Regions from separate parts of the Exiguobacterium sp. ZOR0005 genome, predicted to be linked through region 2. Evidence: predicted binding sites of a transcription regulator. Region 2 holds the regulator's gene; the other holds the start of a gene.
The links. Region 2 encodes LexA, which represses DNA repair genes until DNA is damaged. Its sites were predicted from a motif close to CGAACATATGTTCG; they were not measured.
Positions count from the first base shown of each region.

Region 1: a site for LexA is predicted at 2,826-2,839, ahead of uvrB (excinuclease ABC subunit UvrB). Genes of this name have one in related genera too.

Region 1 is NZ_JTLB01000012.1:47,830-56,786, reverse strand. Features, by position in the region: gene glpK (glycerol kinase GlpK) at 1-1,058, opposite strand, end outside; gene L971_RS03915 (MIP/aquaporin family protein) at 1,086-1,793, opposite strand; gene L971_RS03910 (sulfite exporter TauE/SafE family protein) at 1,912-2,748, opposite strand; gene uvrB (excinuclease ABC subunit UvrB) at 2,893-4,869, shown strand; gene uvrA (excinuclease ABC subunit UvrA) at 4,870-7,743, shown strand; gene L971_RS03895 (DUF4097 family beta strand repeat-containing protein) at 7,809-8,957, shown strand, end outside.
Region 2 is NZ_JTLB01000024.1:85,786-94,742, reverse strand. Features, by position in the region: gene L971_RS10995 (aminotransferase class I/II-fold pyridoxal phosphate-dependent enzyme) at 1-438, shown strand, start outside; gene L971_RS10990 (MerR family transcriptional regulator) at 532-936, shown strand; gene glnA (type I glutamate--ammonia ligase) at 983-2,323, shown strand; gene L971_RS10980 (metal-binding protein) at 2,415-2,855, opposite strand; gene lexA (transcriptional repressor LexA) at 2,855-3,475, opposite strand; gene L971_RS10970 (hypothetical protein) at 3,677-3,910, shown strand; gene L971_RS10965 (recombinase family protein) at 3,982-4,626, shown strand; gene L971_RS10960 (DUF896 domain-containing protein) at 4,687-4,920, shown strand; gene tkt (transketolase) at 5,120-7,111, shown strand; gene L971_RS10950 (YneF family protein) at 7,239-7,472, shown strand; gene L971_RS10945 (ABC transporter transmembrane domain-containing protein) at 7,596-8,957, shown strand, end outside.

The sequences.
Region 1 (8,957 bases), on a different contig from region 2:
AGACCGACGAAGGCAGGGACGACGTAGACGCCGTCTGTCGTCTCGACCCGGTTGGCGTACTGTTCCGTATCTTTCGCCGACTTGAGCATCCGGAGACCGTCGCGCAGCCATTGGATGGCCGAACCGGCGACGAAGATCGATCCTTCGAGCGCATACTCGACTTTCCCATCGTAGCCCCAGGCGATCGTCGTCAACAGGCCATGGTCCGATTTGACGGCTTCCTCGCCCGTGTTCATGAGCATGAAGCAACCCGTGCCGTACGTGTTTTTCCCTTCGCCTGAATCGAAGCACGCTTGCCCGAACAAGGCGGCCTGTTGGTCACCAGCGGCGCCGGCGATCGGTACTTCGAAGCCGAAGAAGTGGTACGGGATCGTATGGGCGTACACTTCACTCGATGGCTTGACTTCCGGGAGCATCGATTTTGGTACAGTGAGGATGTCGAGGAGCTCGTCATCCCACTTTTGCTCATAGATGTTGTACATGAGCGTACGTGACGCGTTCGAGTAGTCGGTGACGTGGGCGTGGCCGCCGGAAAGTTTCCAGATGAGCCACGTGTCGATCGTCCCGAAGAGGAGCTCGCCGTTGTCCGCTTTCTCACGGGCGCCGTCGACGTTGTCGAGGATCCATTTCACTTTCGTCCCTGAGAAGTAGGCGTCAATCAATAACCCCGTCTTGTCACGGAACAAGTCGGCGTGGCCCGCTTCTTTCAGTTCGTCACAAATGCCGGCCGTTTGACGCGATTGCCAGACGACGGCGTTATAGACCGGACGTCCCGTCTCTTTTTCCCACACGACGGCTGTTTCCCGTTGGTTCGTGATCCCGATGGCCGCGATCTCTTTCGGGTCGATGTCGGCCGAACCGAACGCCTCGGCCATGACGGCGAGGACAGAACCCCAGATCTCGTTGGCGTTATGCTCGACCCAGCCTGGTTTCGGGAAGTATTGCTTGAACTCGCGCTGGGCGGTCGTGACGATTTTGCCGTCGTGGTCGAAGATGATGGCGCGTGAGCTTGTCGTGCCTTGGTCAAGTGCTAAAATATAACGTTTTTCTTTATCCATGAAATAGTGCCTCCTTAGAAGTTGTGATTATGGGACGAGAATGCCATAGACGAGGGCGGCGATGACGGCACCGATGATCGGTCCGACGACCGGGATCCAAGAGTAGCCCCAATCTGACGTCCCTTTCCCTTTGATCGGGAGTATCGCATGTGCAATCCGCGGACCGAGGTCACGGGCCGGGTTGATCGCATAACCGGTCGTGCCCCCGAGCGAGAGACCGATCGAAACGATCAAGAAGGCGACGATTAACGGATTCAAGCCATCGGCGAACGTGTTCGCCCCGAACGATAGAAGTCCGAACACGAGGACGAACGTCCCGATGATCTCTGAGACCAAGTTGAACGGCGTGTTGCGGATACCTGGTGCGGTCGAGAACGTCGCAAGTTTGGCACCCGGATCGTCCGTCACGTCATAGTGCGGTTTGTAGTGGACATACACGAGGACGGCCCCGATGAACGCCCCGATGAACTGGGCGAGAATGTACATCGGTACGTCGGCCCAAGGAAATGCCCCGCTCGTCGCAAGACCGATCGTGACGGCCGGGTTGATGTGCGCCCCTCCGTAAATACCGGCGGCGTAAACCCCGACCATGACGGCGAAGCCCCAACCGAACGTGATGACGATCCAGCCTGCATTCTCCGCTTTTGAATGACGGAGGACGACGCCGGCGACGACACCGTTACCGAGCAAAATGAGTAACATCGTCCCGATAATTTCACTGACAAATGCTGACATGTGATACTCCCCTTTCCCATATTGAATTTTGACTTACCACTTCATTATATCCCCCAATTGAAAGCGCTTCAAAACCAAGATATTCAAAAAAACCACTTTTTCATGTCGCAAGTGGTTTTTACTGGGTGACCCGCTTGAAGAAATCGACGCTGATTGCGACGAGGAACAAGCAGAGTACAGCTAAGCTGGCGTAGGAAAGAGGTGTCCATAGCGCCGCCGTCAAATCGAGTGAAATCGACAAGATGACGGCGATATAGAGGAAGCCGAGCCGGCGCGAGATCTCTTTCTCGCGATAACGGCCCGTGAGCGCCGCCCCGACCGGCGCGCCGATGAATGCCCCGAGAAGCAACGCCGCCGGCACGATGTAATCGAGCTGGAGCGACGGAAGATAACCGGCGAGGCCGCCGAGCGCGATGAACAAGACGGCGGCAAGGCTCGTCCCGACCGCACGGTGTGAGGAGAACCCGAGCCAACTGACGAGAAGCGGAACGATGAGGAAGCCGCCACCGATGCCGAGGAGCGCCGACAACAGGCCGGCGACAGCCCCGATCGTGACCCCGGCGAGAAGAGGCGAGCGCTTCGGTTTTGGTTTTGATGTTTTCTTTAACAGCGTAACGGCAAAATAAGATAGGATAGCCAAATAGAAAATATTGAGCAACCAATCGTACGTCCCCGAGATGGTGAGGACGAGGCGGCTCGACAGTTGTGCCGTCACGGCACCGACGAGTCCGATCGTCACACCCGTCGGCCATGACACGTTGCCGAGCGACGTATGCTTTTTCGCACCTGACAGGCTCGTTCCGACGACGAACAGAAGGGACGTCGCGACGGCCTCGGCCGCCGTATAGCCGTTGAAGAGGAGCACCGGGACGATGATGACACCGCCGCCGATGCCGAAGAAGCCGGACAACGCGCCGACGAGGGCACCGAGCGGGATGAAGAGCAATGACCACATGATGACCAACTCGTTTCTCAGTAGATTCACTTTTCATCATACTGAAAAGCGGGACGGTTTGGGAAGCGTGTCAGAAGCGAATATTTGTTCGTGTATGTGCTATAATCAAGTCAATATGCAAGGAACAGAAAGCGAGGAATATACATGGACAAGATCAACGTTCCGTTCGAATTACAATCGGAATACAGTCCGGCAGGTGACCAGCCGGAGGCGATTCGAGAGCTCGTCGAAGGGGTCAACCGAGGTGATCGTTACCAGACGCTGCTCGGTGCGACGGGTACCGGTAAGACGTTCACCGTGTCGAACGTCATCCAAGAAGTGAAGAAGCCGACGCTCGTCCTAGCCCACAACAAGACGCTCGCCGGCCAACTCTATTCCGAGTTCAAAGAGTTTTTCCCGAACAACGCCGTCGAATATTTCGTCAGCTATTACGATTACTATCAGCCGGAGGCGTACGTGCCGTCGACCGACACGTTCATCGAGAAAGACGCCTCGATCAACGACGAGATCGACAAGCTCCGCCACTCGGCGACGTCGGCCTTGTTCGAGCGGGAAGACGTCATCATCGTCGCCTCGGTATCGTGCATCTACGGTCTCGGTAACCCGGAAGAGTATAACAGTCTCGTCTTGAGCCTCCGGGTCGGGAAAGAGCTCGGACGTGACCAGATGCTCCGCAAGCTGATCGACATTCAATACGAGCGGAACGACATCGATTTCCAGCGCGGCCGGTTCCGTGTGCGCGGAGACGTCGTCGAGATTTTCCCGGCCTCACGCGACGAGCAGTGCTTGCGCGTCGAGTTTTTCGGTGATGAGATCGACCGCATCCGTGAGATGGACCCGCTCACCGGTGAGATCATCGCCGACCGGGAACACGTCTCAATCTTCCCGGCATCCCACTTCGTCACCCGCGACGAGAAGCTGCAAAAAGCGATCGTCAACATCGAGGCCGAGCTTGAAGAGCAGCTCGCGAAGTTCCGGGAGGAAGGAAAACTGCTCGAAGCGCAACGGCTCGAGCAGCGGACGAACTATGACCTCGAGATGATGCGTGAGATGGGCTACTGCTCAGGCATCGAGAACTATTCGCGACACTTGAACTTGACGGAGGCAGGGGCGACGCCATACACGCTCATCGACTACTTCCCGAAAGACTTCTTGCTCGTCGCCGATGAGTCGCACGTGACGCTCCCGCAAGTGCGCGGGATGTACAACGGAGACCAGGCCCGGAAACAAGTGCTCGTCGATCACGGCTTCCGGTTGCCATCGGCGAAAGACAACCGACCGCTCAAATTCGATGAGTTCGAGAAGAAGCTCAGTCAAGCGATCTTCATCTCGGCGACGCCGGGGCCGTATGAGCTCGAACATACACCGCATATGGTCGAACAGATCATCCGGCCGACGGGACTCCTCGACCCGACGATCGAGATCCACCCGATCAAAGGCCAAATCGATTACTTGATGGACCAAATCCGCGAACGCATCAAACGCGACGAGCGCGTCCTCGTGACGACGCTCACGAAGAAGATGGCCGAAGACTTATCGGACTATCTCCGGGAGGCGGGCATCAAGGTCAACTATATGCACTCGGAAATCAAGACGCTCGAGCGGATTGAGATCATCCGTGACCTGCGCCTCGGCAAGTACGACGTCCTCGTCGGCATCAACTTGCTCCGGGAAGGGCTCGATATCCCGGAAGTGAGTCTCGTCACGATCCTCGACGCCGACAAGGAAGGGTTCCTCCGTTCGGACCGTTCGCTCATCCAGACGATCGGCCGGGCGGCGCGGAACTCGAACGGTCACGTCATCTTGTTCGCCGACAAGATGACCGACTCGATGACACGGGCGATCGAAGAGACCGACCGCCGGCGTTCGATCCAACAGGCGTACAACGAAGAACACGGCATCACGCCGCAGACGATCCGCAAAGAAGTGCGCGGCGTCATCCGCGCGACGGTCGATGCCGAGGAAGAAGTGCTCGAGTCGCTCAGCTCGATGAAACCGGCCGAGCGCGAGGCGGCGATCGCCAAACTAGAAGAAGAGATGAAACAAGCGGCCCGCGACCTCCAGTTCGAACGGGCGGCCGAATTGCGTGACTTAATCTTGGAGTTGAAGGTAGGGAGTTAAATGGCTGAAAAGAAAAATGCGATCGTCATCAAAGGGGCGCGCGTCAACAACTTGAAAAACATCGATATCGAGATCCCGCGGGACCAGCTCGTCGTCTTGACGGGCTTGTCCGGTTCAGGGAAGTCCTCGCTCGCGTTCGACACGATTTACGCCGAAGGGCAGCGCCGTTATGTTGAGAGCTTGTCCGCTTACGCCCGTCAGTTCCTCGGACAGATGGACAAACCGGACGTCGACACGATTGAAGGCCTCAGTCCGGCCATCTCGATTGATCAAAAGACGACGAGCCGGAACCCGCGCTCGACGGTCGGGACGGTCACCGAGATTTACGATTACTTACGGCTCTTGTTCGCCCGCATCGGCAAACCGGTCTGTCCGAACCACGGCATCGAGATCTCGAGCCAGACGATCTCGCAAATGGTCGACCAAGTGATGGAGCTTCCAGAGAAGACGCGTCTGCAGATCTTGGCGCCGATCGTCTCCGGGCGAAAAGGGACGCACGTCAAAGTGTTCGACTCACTCAAGAAAGAAGGGTTCGTCCGTGTCCGCGTCAACGGGGAGACGGTCGAATTGACCGAGGACATCGAACTCGACAAAAACAAGAAGCATTCGATCGAAGTCGTCGTCGACCGGCTCGTCGTCCGACCAGACGTCGAAGGGCGTCTCGCCGACTCACTCGAGACGGCGCTCCGACTCGCCGACGGCCGGGCCATCATCGACAAGATGGACGGGAGCGAGCTGTTGTTCAGCGAGCATCACGCCTGCCCGATTTGCGGCTTCTCGATCGGTGAGCTCGAACCGCGCATGTTCTCGTTCAACTCACCGTTCGGCGCTTGTCCGACGTGTGACGGTCTCGGCACGAAACTCGACGTCGACCCGGAACTCGTCATCCCGGACCCGACGAAGACGTTGAAAGAAGGCGCGGTCGCCGCGTGGCAACCGACGAGTTCGCAATACTATCCGCAACTGCTCGCCGCGATGTGCAACCACTTCGACATCGACATGGACGTGCCGTTCGAACGGCTGTCGGAACGAGACCAAAACCTCGTCTTGAAAGGGACGGACGAAGAGTCGTTCTTGTTCCGCTATGAGAACGACTTCGGTCAAGTCCGGACGAACACGATCTTCTTCGAAGGGGTGCTCCGCAACATCGAGCGCCGCTATAAAGAGACGACGTCCGACTATATCCGTGAACAGATGGAGATGTACATGGCGACACACGCCTGTCCGACGTGCAACGGCTATCGTCTGAAAGAAGAGACGCTCGCCGTCAAGATCACGGGGCAACATATCGGGCACGTGACCGAGCTGTCCGTCGTCAACGCCATCAAGCTGTTCGATTCGATCATGAACGAGCTGAGCGAGAAAGACATCGCCATCGCGCGCCTGATCTTGCAAGAGATTTGCGAGCGGCTCAGTTTCCTCAACAACGTCGGGCTCGACTACTTGACGCTGTCACGGGCGGCCGGGACGCTCTCGGGCGGGGAAGCGCAACGGATCCGTCTCGCCACGCAAATCGGTTCACGGCTCACGGGCGTCTTGTACGTCTTGGACGAGCCGTCGATCGGGCTTCATCAGCGTGACAACGACCGCTTGATCGCGACGCTCAAGCAGATGCGCGACATCGGCAACACGCTCATCGTCGTCGAGCATGATGAGGACACGATGATGGAAGCCGACTACTTGATCGACATCGGACCGGGGGCGGGCGAGCATGGGGGCGAAGTCATCGCCGCCGGCACGCCGAAGCAGCTCATGAAAAACCGAAAATCGCTCACCGGTCAATATTTGGCCGGCAAGAAGTTCATCCCGCTCCCGGCGGAACGGAAAGTGCCGGACGAACGGTTCCTCAAAATCTTGAAGGCGGAAGAGAACAACTTGAAAGGGGTCGACGTCTCGATCCCGCTCGGCATGTTCATCGCCGTGACGGGCGTCTCCGGTTCAGGGAAGTCGACGCTCATCAACGAGATTTTGTACAAGTCGCTCGCCCATCATATCAACCGGGCCAAGGCGAAGCCAGGGAAACACAAGAAGATTGAAGGGCTCGACCAGATTGACAAAGTCATCGACATCGACCAGTCCCCGATCGGACGGACGCCGCGATCGAACCCGGCGACGTACACGGGCGTGTTCGACGATATCCGCGACGTGTTCGCCACGACGAACGAGGCGAAGATGCGCGGCTATAAGAAAGGCCGCTTCAGTTTCAACGTCAAAGGCGGACGCTGCGAGGCGTGCCGCGGGGACGGCATCATCAAGATTGAGATGCACTTCCTCCCTGACGTGTACGTCCCGTGTGAGGTGTGTCACGGGAAACGCTATAACCGCGAGACGCTCGAAGTGAAGTACAAAGGCAAGACGATCGCCGACGTGCTCGACATGACGATCGAGGAAGGACTCGACTTCTTTGACAAAATTCCGAAAATTAAGCGGAAGATCCAGACGATCCATGACGTCGGTCTCGGCTACATGAAACTCGGCCAACCGGCGACCGAGCTGTCGGGCGGGGAGGCGCAACGCGTCAAGCTCGCCTCCGAGCTCCATAAACGGTCGACCGGGAAGACGATTTACATTTTGGACGAACCGACGACCGGGCTCCACGTCGACGATATCGCGCGCTTGTTGAAAGTGCTGCAGCGTCTCGTCGAGAACGGGGACACGGTGCTCGTCATCGAGCATAACCTCGACGTCATCAAGTCGGCCGACTACTTGATCGACCTCGGTCCGGAAGGCGGAGACGGCGGCGGGATGATCGTCGCCACGGGGACGCCGGAAGAAGTCGCCGAAGTGACGGGTTCTTACACCGGCAAGTATTTGAAGCCGGTGTTAGAGCGCGATGCGGCTCGGGCGAAACCGAAAGCAGGAAAACGGAAGTAAGGTATAGAAATGATGAGAAACGGGAACATGATTGACGTGTAACCAAATCGAAGGGGGAAACGAACGTGAAACAAGAAATGCGTGAACTGATTCTCCAGCAAGTAAAAGACGGCAAGTTGACAATCGAGGAAGGGATGACCCAGCTCGAACGGCTCGAGAAGTTAGAGCCGGAGCGCGTCCAAGCGCTCGAAGAGTATCAAGAGACGGAAAAGGTCGACGCGTACTCGGTCGAGTCACTGACGACGAAACTGACGTCCGCGGTCGAAGGGCTCGTCACGAAGCTTCGTGACAGCGACTTCTCGTTCAGCTCGAACTTCGGGCCAGAAGTGACGTACTCGAAATCGTTCCCGTTCACCGGGAAAGACATTTCGCTCGACTTGTTCAACGCCTCGGCGACGATCGTCTCGTCGGACAACGAGGAGTGCGAACTGATCGTCACGGGCCGCCCGCTCCGGCAACAGGATGCGGACAAGGCGCTTGAACAGCTCCAATCGGCGGTGAAGCATTCCGTCATCGGTGACCGCCTCGTCGTGTCGCTCCGAGACAAGCTCGTCCGCGCACACGTCGAACTGTACGTCCCGCATCATCATTTCGACCATCTTCACGTCCAGACGCTCAACGGGGAAGTCCGTGCCGACGGGCTCGACGTCGAGAGCGTCCGCGTCCAGACGGCGAACGGCCGCGTCGTGCTCCATGACGTGCATGCGTCGGAACTGTTGCTCAACACGGGCAACGGCACGGTCGAGGTCGACGGTGTCGAGACGGAACTCGTCCACGTCCGGACCGGAAACGGTGCGGTCATCGTGAGCGGGAAGTATGACAAGGCGTCGCTCAAAACCGGGAACGGCAACATCCGGGCCGAGCTCGCGACGGCACGTGCGGCCAAGCTCGAACTCGCTTCGCTCGCCGGTAACGTCCGTCTCGTCTTGCCGCACGGTGTCGAGGTCGAAGGGGAGCTCGAGACGAACTTCGGTGGACTCCACTGCAACTTGGACGAACTCGAGATCGTCCGCGACCGGAAAGACGTCGCCCAGCGCCGTCTCGAATTCGTATCAGGCCGCGGGCAGACGCCGCGCATCGAAGTCGAGGCCGGCACACGTACCGGCACAATCGACCTCGAGCACGGTTCACAGCACCCGCCGTCGACGTTCCTCGAGGAAGACAAGCACGAACCGGTTGACCCGGTTGACCCGGTCGACCCGGTCAATCCCGGC
Region 2 (8,957 bases):
CCGCACACGGTCGCCCAAGCGTTGAAAGGGGCCCATTTGACGGCGAGCCTATTGTCACTTCTCGGCTTTGAGACCGATCCGCATTATACGGAGCGACGCACCGATCTGATTCAGTCGGTGACGTTCCGCGACCGCGACAAGATGATCGCGTTTTGCCAGAGCATCCAAATGGCGTCACCGGTCAACGCCCATGCGCTTCCGGTTCCGGCCTACATGCCTGGGTATGAGGACGACGTCATCATGGCGGCCGGGACGTTCATCCAAGGTTCGTCCATCGAGCTATCAGCCGACGGTCCGCTCCGCGCACCGTACACGGCGTACGTTCAAGGCGGCTTGACGTATGCGCACGTCAAGGTCGCGTTAATGCTGGCCTTGAGCCAATTACGTACGAAAGGGCTCGTTAAGTTTGAACCACAAAACATCACAACGACGTTGTAACCAAAATGTCATGTTAACTTTCTTAACATCTATTGACAGGAAAAGTGTCATGTATTATTCTCACAGTGTAAGACAGCAAAGGAGGGATAAGGGATGGCCGATCAATTTCGTCGCTCCAACCCGTTGTTTCCGATTGGAATCGTCCAAGACTTGACGCAACTGACTGGTAGGCAGATTCGGTATTACGAAGAACAGGGTCTGATTTCGCCTAGTCGGACGGAATCGAAACGACGACTTTATTCCTTTAATGATGTCGAACGTCTACTCGCAATCAAGGACTTCATCGACCAAGGATTCAACTTGGCGGCGATTCGCCACATGTTGGATAATGAGGGGACTACAGAAACGGACTCAACCGCTTCAAAGGAACCGGTCAGTGAGACTCCGAAGATTTCGGAAAAAGAATTGCACAAATTGTTGAAAACACAGCTTCAAGAAGCTGGACGTTTCAATAAGACGTCACTCATCCAAGGTGAGTTGTCACGTTTTTATCGATGACGCCAGTACATTAACCATTACACAATGTGAGAGGGGACATTTCACCATGGCCAGAAAAACGTTCACGAAAGAAGACATCAAACGGATCGCACAAGAAGAGGACGTACGCTTCATTCGTCTTCAATTCACAGACATCCTCGGAACGATCAAAAACGTCGAGGTGCCGATCAGCCAATTGGACAAAGCACTCGACAACAAGATGATGTTCGACGGTTCTTCAATCGAAGGATTCGTCCGCATCGAGGAGTCAGACATGTACCTTTATCCAGACCTTAACACGTGGGTTGTCTTCCCGTGGACAGATGGCAGCGGAAAAGTCGCTCGCTTGATTTGTGATATTTATAACCCAGACGGCACACCGTTTAGCGGAGACCCGCGCGGTACGCTCAAACGCAACCTTGAGCACATGCAAAAGCTTGGCTTCACAGCGTTCAACGTCGGACCAGAGCCTGAGTTCTTCCTCTTCAAAAAGGATTTGAACGGTCAACCGACACTCGAATTGAACGACCAAGGTGGCTACTTCGACTTGGCGCCGGTCGACCTCGGCGAGAACTGCCGTAAAGAGATCGTCATCGAGCTTGAGAACATGGGCTTTGAAATCGAAGCGTCGCACCACGAAGTCGCACCAGGGCAACACGAGATCGACTTCAAATATGCGGATGCGGTCACGACAGCCGATAACATCCAAACGTTCAAGCTCGTCGTCAAGACGATTGCGGCGAAGTATGGTCTTCACGCGACGTTCATGCCGAAACCACTCTTCGGCGTCAACGGTTCAGGGATGCACGCCAACATGTCGCTCTTCAAAGGCGACACGAACGTCTTCTACGACCCGAATGGCGAAATGGAATTGTCAGACACGGCCCGTGCTTTCACGGCGGGAATCCTCGAGCACGCTCGTGCGTTTACGGCCATCTGTAACCCTACGGTCAACTCATACAAGCGTCTCGTACCAGGTTATGAGGCACCTTGCTACGTCGCATGGAGCGCACGCAACCGTTCACCACTCGTTCGTGTACCGGCGGCCCGTGGCCTCTCGACGCGTATCGAAGTACGTTCGGTCGACCCGGCGGCGAACCCATACCTCGCCCTCTCGTCACTCTTGGCTTCAGGCCTCGACGGGATCGAAAAAGATTTAGTTGCACCAAAACCAATCGACAGCAACATTTACGTCATGGACAAGCCAGAGCGTGTCGCGAACGGTATCGACGACCTTCCAGCAACGCTCTTCGACGCACTCGAAGTGCTCCGTGCCGATAAAGTCGTCATGGACTCGCTCGGTGAGCATATCGGTGAACACTTCCTCGAATTGAAAGAGATCGAGTGGGACATGTTCCGTATGCAAGTGACGGAGTGGGAACGCGATCAGTATATGACGCTCTACTAATCCAACCAAAAAAGCGCTCGTGCCTTCTTCGGAAAGCACGGGCGCTTTTTTTGCGCGTCTAAAAGGACGTCCCCGAGTGGAGACGTCCTGATTAGAACGCACGTTTGAAAAATGTCGATGTGTAATCGAGGGCTGTATGAAGCGTCGTCGCGAACGTGAGGCCGAGGAAGAACGGCAAGCCGTTCGCGTCGAGCCAAGCGATTGTGGCGGCTTCATACGGTGTGAACGTGAGCAAGATGGCGATCGGAAAGCCGAGGTAAATGATTCGAATCAAATCACTCAATACCGGTAAGTGCGAGAAGAGCGACCGGTGCGGCATCAGCTTCACGTAAGGTAGCCAAAATCCGCGGAGCGGCCCCCAGCGGAAGTAGGCGTCTGACTTCAAGTCGAGGTCCGGGGAGAGCCAGAGCGTCCCGACGATGGCGCCGAGCAAAAGCACGAGCGGGACATCGAGGTCAATAAAAGGCGTGGCAACCGCAAGAGCACCGATTGCCACGAAGTTCGTACGCGTATGGGTCTTACCGCTCGCCATTAGTGAATCGTCCGGTATACACCGATGACTTTCCCTAAGATCGAAACGTTGTCGAAATACATCGCCTCAAGTTCATCATTCTCCGGTTGGAGCCTAACTTTTGAGGCCTCTTTGTAGATCCGCTTGACCGTCGCTTCGCCTTCGTCGGTCATCGCGACGACAATCTCTCCATTGTCGGCCGTGTTCTGCTGTCTCACGAGGACCCGGTCTCCGTCGAGAATGCCGGCGTTCACCATCGAGTCTCCAGAAACGGAGAGCATGTAGACGTTGTCGGCACCGACGATATGCGATGGGAGCGGGAAGTGCTCTTCCACGTTCTCAATCGCCGTGATCGGCGTCCCGGCCGTTACTTTCCCGATGACCGGTACGTACGTGACCGCTTCGTGGTCGTTCGTGACGACGGCATCCTCACTTAAGATCTCGATTGCGCGAGGCTTCGTCTTGTCGCGACGGATCAATCCGCGCTTCTCTAAGCGATCTAAGTGACCGTGTACGGTCGAGCTTGAAGCCAAACCGACCGCCTCACCGATTTCACGGACAGAAGGTGGATATCCTTTCGAGCGCACTTCGTCTTTTATAAAATCAAGAATCTGTTGTTGTCTTGCTGACATTTTTTTCATAGATCTCACCTCGATTATGTCGAATAACTTGCGAACGCATCCTATTCTTTATGGTCTAAGTTTAACATAGAACACATGAGCGTACAAACATTCGTTCGTTTTTTTCTTGACCGAACAGAAGTTCCTGTTTTATGATGAGAACAGATAAACGAACAAACGTTCTTAGGAACGTGCATTCTCATAAACTGGAGGCGGATTATAATGAAAGATACGTTGAATGGAATCATCTTAGTCGGATTGTTAGTACTCGGTATGTTCGCATTTTTTATGGTCGGAGAAATGAGACACGTCGAGGTAGCGGCACCGGTTGTCGAAGATACCCGAAGCATCGAGGCGGAAGTGGCACGGACAGAAGCGGAAACGCTCGAAGCGCGCATCATCGCCGAACGGGCTGAAAAAGATGAGCGTAAGACGACGTGGTTCGCCTCCGAGTAATGGTTTCTGATTGCGGAACGCCCCCGTTCCTGTGTATCGTAAAAAGGAATGGATAGAAAGGGAGTGACGGGATGCGAGTCGTCATTTATTGTCGCGTGTCGACGAATAAAGCGGCGCAAGAGACTTCGCTCGGTCGTCAAGTCGAGGAGTTGACGAGGATGGCGAAACGCCTCGAGGCCGACGTCATCGACACGATCACCGAACAAGAGAGCGGATATGAGGTCAATCGGACGGGTCTTCTCGATTTGCTCGAGCATGTCTCCGCCTCAAACCTGGACGCTGTCCTCGTGACAGATGACAGCCGGCTCGGACGAGGGAACGCGAAAATCGCCATTTTGCACACGCTCATGAAGCACGACGTCCGGCTGTTGACGATGCAATCGTCTGATGAGTATGTCGTCTCTGACGCGGAGAAAATGGTGCTCGAGATCGTCAGTGTCGTCGAAGAGTACCAACGGAAGATTCATAACGCGAAAATATCTCGCGGGATGCGGCGGGCTGTGGCGAATGGGTTCAACCCGCAACGAAACATTCAGCATCATGATCAAGGCGGCCGGAGCCGGATCGAGGTCCCAATCGAAGAGATCGTCCAACTCCGTGAACGTGGGTTGACGTTTGCGGAAATCGCGGCGACGTTACGCGGCTTCGGATATGAAGTCTCGAAAGCGACGGTCAACCGCCGTTATCTCGAACACGTGGCGGTATCGAAAACTTGATTCCTCAGCGCTGATTTTGTACAGTAGAAGAACAAATTCAGTAGAGAGGGGGCGAGCCCGATGTTAGCACCTGAACAATTGGAGCGAATCAATTTCCTCGCCAACAAAGCGAAGACAGACGGTCTATCGCAGCAAGAGATGGATGAACAACAAGCTTTACGTCAACAATATTTGAAAGCGTTCCGTCAATCGTTCAAATCCCAAATGATGGGTATGAAAGTCGTCGATCCGGATGGCAACGACGTGACACCGCAAAAACTGAAAGAAGAGCAAGATCGTCAACGCTCGGAATGACCTTGAATGCACATCCTATTTCGTATAGGATGTGCATGTTTGTTATACGCGAACGTCTATAAGGTTCGACGATTGAACCGAAATGAAGACAAAGGAAGTAAACGATTTCAAACAATGTGTTATACTAATTAATTAGTTGTGACACACGATTGAGTGTGCTAAAATATGACGGGTAGAAACCTTCTTAACAACAGAGAGGATGAAATTAGTGGAAACAACTACTAAAGAATTATTAGCGATTAACTCGATTCGGACGCTCTCAATCGATGCGGTCCAAAAAGCGAACTCTGGTCACCCGGGTATGCCGATGGGTGCGGCTCCGATGGCGTTCACGCTTTGGACAGACAAGATGCGTCATAATCCGAAAAACCCGAACTGGTTCAACCGTGACCGTTTCGTGTTATCAGCAGGTCATGGTTCGATGCTCTTGTACTCGCTTCTTCACTTGTCTGGTTACGATTTGTCACTCGATGACCTGAAAGCGTTCCGTCAAATGGACTCGAAGACGCCAGGTCATCCAGAGTACCGTCACACGGCTGGTGTCGACGCGACGACTGGACCGCTCGGACAAGGGATCGCCATGGCTGTCGGAATGGCGATGGCGGAGAAGCATCTTGAAGCAACGTATAACCGTGATGAGTTCAAAGTGGTTGATCACTTCACATACGGGATTTGCGGCGACGGTGACTTGATGGAAGGCGTGTCGGCGGAAGCTGCCTCACTCGCTGGTCACTTGAAACTAGGCAAGCTCGTCGTCCTTTATGATTCAAACGACATCTCACTTGACGGTGACCTTCACAAGTCGTTCTCAGAAAGTGTCGAAGATCGTTTCAACGCCTACGGTTGGCAAGTCATCCGTGTCGAGGACGGTACAGACATCGACACGATCGCCAAGGCGATCGATGAGGCGAAAGCCGAAACGTCAAAACCGACACTCATCGAAGTGAAGACGGTTATCGGCTTCGGATCACCGAACAAATCAGGGAAATCGGCTTCGCACGGGGCTCCACTCGGTGAAGCGGAAATCGAGCTCACGAAACAGTTCTATAAGTGGGAAGGCGAGAACTTCTATGTCCCGACTGAAGTGTACGACCTGTTCAACGAGAAAGTCATCGAGCCAGGCGCGAAATATGAGTCTGACTGGAACGAACTCGTCGAAGCTTACAAATCGGCTCACCCAGAGCTTGGTGCCCAATTCGAACGCGCGATGAACAACGAGCTCCCAGAAGGTTGGGACAGCGAGTTGCCGACGTTTGAGATCGGTTCGAAGAAAGCGACACGCCAGACGAGCGGTGAAGTGTTGAACGCACTCGCGAAGGCAGTGCCGACACTCTTCGGTGGATCGGCTGACCTCGCCGGTTCGAACAACTCGATGATCAAAGGCGCGGCTGACTTCGACGAAGATCCGGCTGGCCGCAACATCTGGTTCGGGGTACGTGAGTTCGCGATGGCGGCTGCCGTCAACGGAATGGCGCTTCACGGCGGAGTTGTCCCGTACGGTGCGACGTTCTTCGTGTTCTCAGACTACCTTCGTCCTGCGGTCCGTTTGGCTGCCCTCATGGGTCTTCCATCGACGTTCATCTTGACGCACGATTCGATCGCGGTCGGTGAAGATGGTCCGACGCACGAACCGGTCGAACATTTGATGAGCTTCCGCGCGATGCCGAACGTATCGGTCCTCCGCCCGGCGGATGGAAAAGAGACGATCGCGGCTTGGAAACAGGCTGTGACGACGACATCTAGCCCATCACTTCTCGTCTTGACGCGTCAAGCGCTTCCTGAGCTTGAAGGGACGTCAATCGAGCAAGCAGCTAAAGGCGCATACGTCGTGGCTGGCGACTCGAACGAAGCGGACGTGCTCCTCCTCGGTACGGGTTCTGAAGTACACGTACTCGTCGAAGCGCGCGAACAACTCGCCTCTGAAGGCGTGAAAGCGGCTGTTGTATCGATGCCTTCGTGGGAATTGTTCGAAGCGCAATCGGCAGAATACAAAGAATCGGTCCTTCCGTCATCTGTGACGAAGCGCGTCTCGCTTGAAGCTGGATCGACGCTCGGTTGGTACAAGTACGTCGGATTCGGCGGTAAAGTACTCGGAATCGACAAGTTCGGTGCCTCTGCTCCTGGGGACCTCCTCATGAAAGAATACGGCATGTCGGTCGAGAACGTGATCGCCGCTGTCAAATCGCTTTAAATCAAGAACTGTCGTGATGTCTTCCGTTTCCGGAGGGCATCACGATTTTTTTCTGACGACTAGCGAATTAGCGTAATATAGTGTATAGTAAAAAACGATGTTTCATATGGTAGAGGAGGTAAAAACCTTGAGTACATTGTTCTGGATTCTTATCGTCGTAGCAGCACTCATCGGAGGTATCGCGATCGGTTTCTTCATCGCTCGTAAATACATGATGAACTACCTCGAACAAAACCCGCCAATCAATGAAGATATGATTCGTACGTTGATGATGCAAATGGGTCAAAAACCGTCACAGAAGAAAGTCAACCAAGTGATGCGTGCCATGAACGTTCAAATGAAGAACGAAAAGAAATCATAATGAGTTACCGGAACACTTCGCCGCGGCGGAGTGTTTTTTGTATCCATATATTGTTAGACAATCGAACAAACTTTCGCTACCATAAATGAATAGTCTTATTTCAAGATATAGGGGGCGTTTCACATTCGTGTATTCAAACAATTATCCTGGTTTTTCAAGCTGGAGTGGCGCACGTACGCACTCGGTATCGTCCTGCTCATGTTCGTCGCCGCGCTCGAGCTCGTGCCGCCGCGCATCATCGGCCGTATCGTCGATGAGATGAACGAAGGTTCGCTCGAAGCGAACTTGTTGTGGCTCCTCCTCGGCGGTCTCGCCGCCGTCGGCATCGGGAACTATGTGGCCCGCTTCTTTTGGCGCTATTTCATCTTCGGTGCGTCAATCCGGCTCGGACGATTGCTCCGGAGCCAGCTTTATCGACATTTTACCGATTTGGATCAACGTTTTTACAAGAAGTCACGAGTCGGAGATTTAATGGCGCATGCGACGAACGACGTGCAAGCCGTCTCGATGACGGCCGGGGCCGGCATCCTGACACTCGTCGATAGCGTGACGATGGGGACGTTCGTCATCATCACGATGGTGACGACGATCAGTTGGAAGTTGACGGTCGTCGCGCTCTTGCCGTTACCAATCATGGTCGCATTGACGACACGTTACGGAAAGTTGCTACATAGCCGGTTCGGCGTCGCTCAGGCAGCGTTCTCCGAACTGAACGATAAAGTCCAGGAGAGCGTCAGTGGCGTGCGTGTCTTGAAATCAACCGGTGAAATCGGACGAGACGTCGAATCGTTCGAGAAACTGTCTGATGAGGTGATGGCGAAAAACGTTCGCGTCGCCAAAATTGATGCGCTGTATGACCCGACCATCTTCGGGATTGTCGGACTATCTTACATATTATCGATCGGATATGGGGCGTATTTGATTGAGCAAGGCGAGCTCACGATCGGTCAAATCGTCAGTTTCACGGCGTACCTCGGTTTACTCACGTGGCCGATGCTCGCGTTCGGCTGGCTGTTCAATATCGTCGAACGTGGTCGCGCCTCATACGACCGAATCGAGCGCATGCTCGCCGTCAAACCTGAGATCCAAGACGATCCGGTGGCGGCGACGAAGCTGGCCCATTCCGAAATTGAGGCCGACGTCCGCATGTTCGCGTATGATGAGGTACCTGTGCTACGGGATGTGTCGTTCCGCCTCGAGCGCGGCAAGACGCTCGGAGTCGTCGGACGCACCGGTTCCGGGAAGACGACGATCGTCCGTTTGTTGACGCGCGAATATGATGTGAACGAAGGCAAAGTCAAAATCGGGGGCATCAACATCCGCCAAGTGAAAAAATCGGTCTTACTCGAACGGGTCGCGCTCGTCCCGCAAGATCATTTTCTCTTCTCGGACTCGATCGCGAACAACATCGCGTTCGGCCGTCCCGACGCAAGCATGGACGAGATCATGACCGCCGCGAAAGTGGCCGAAGTACATGATGACATC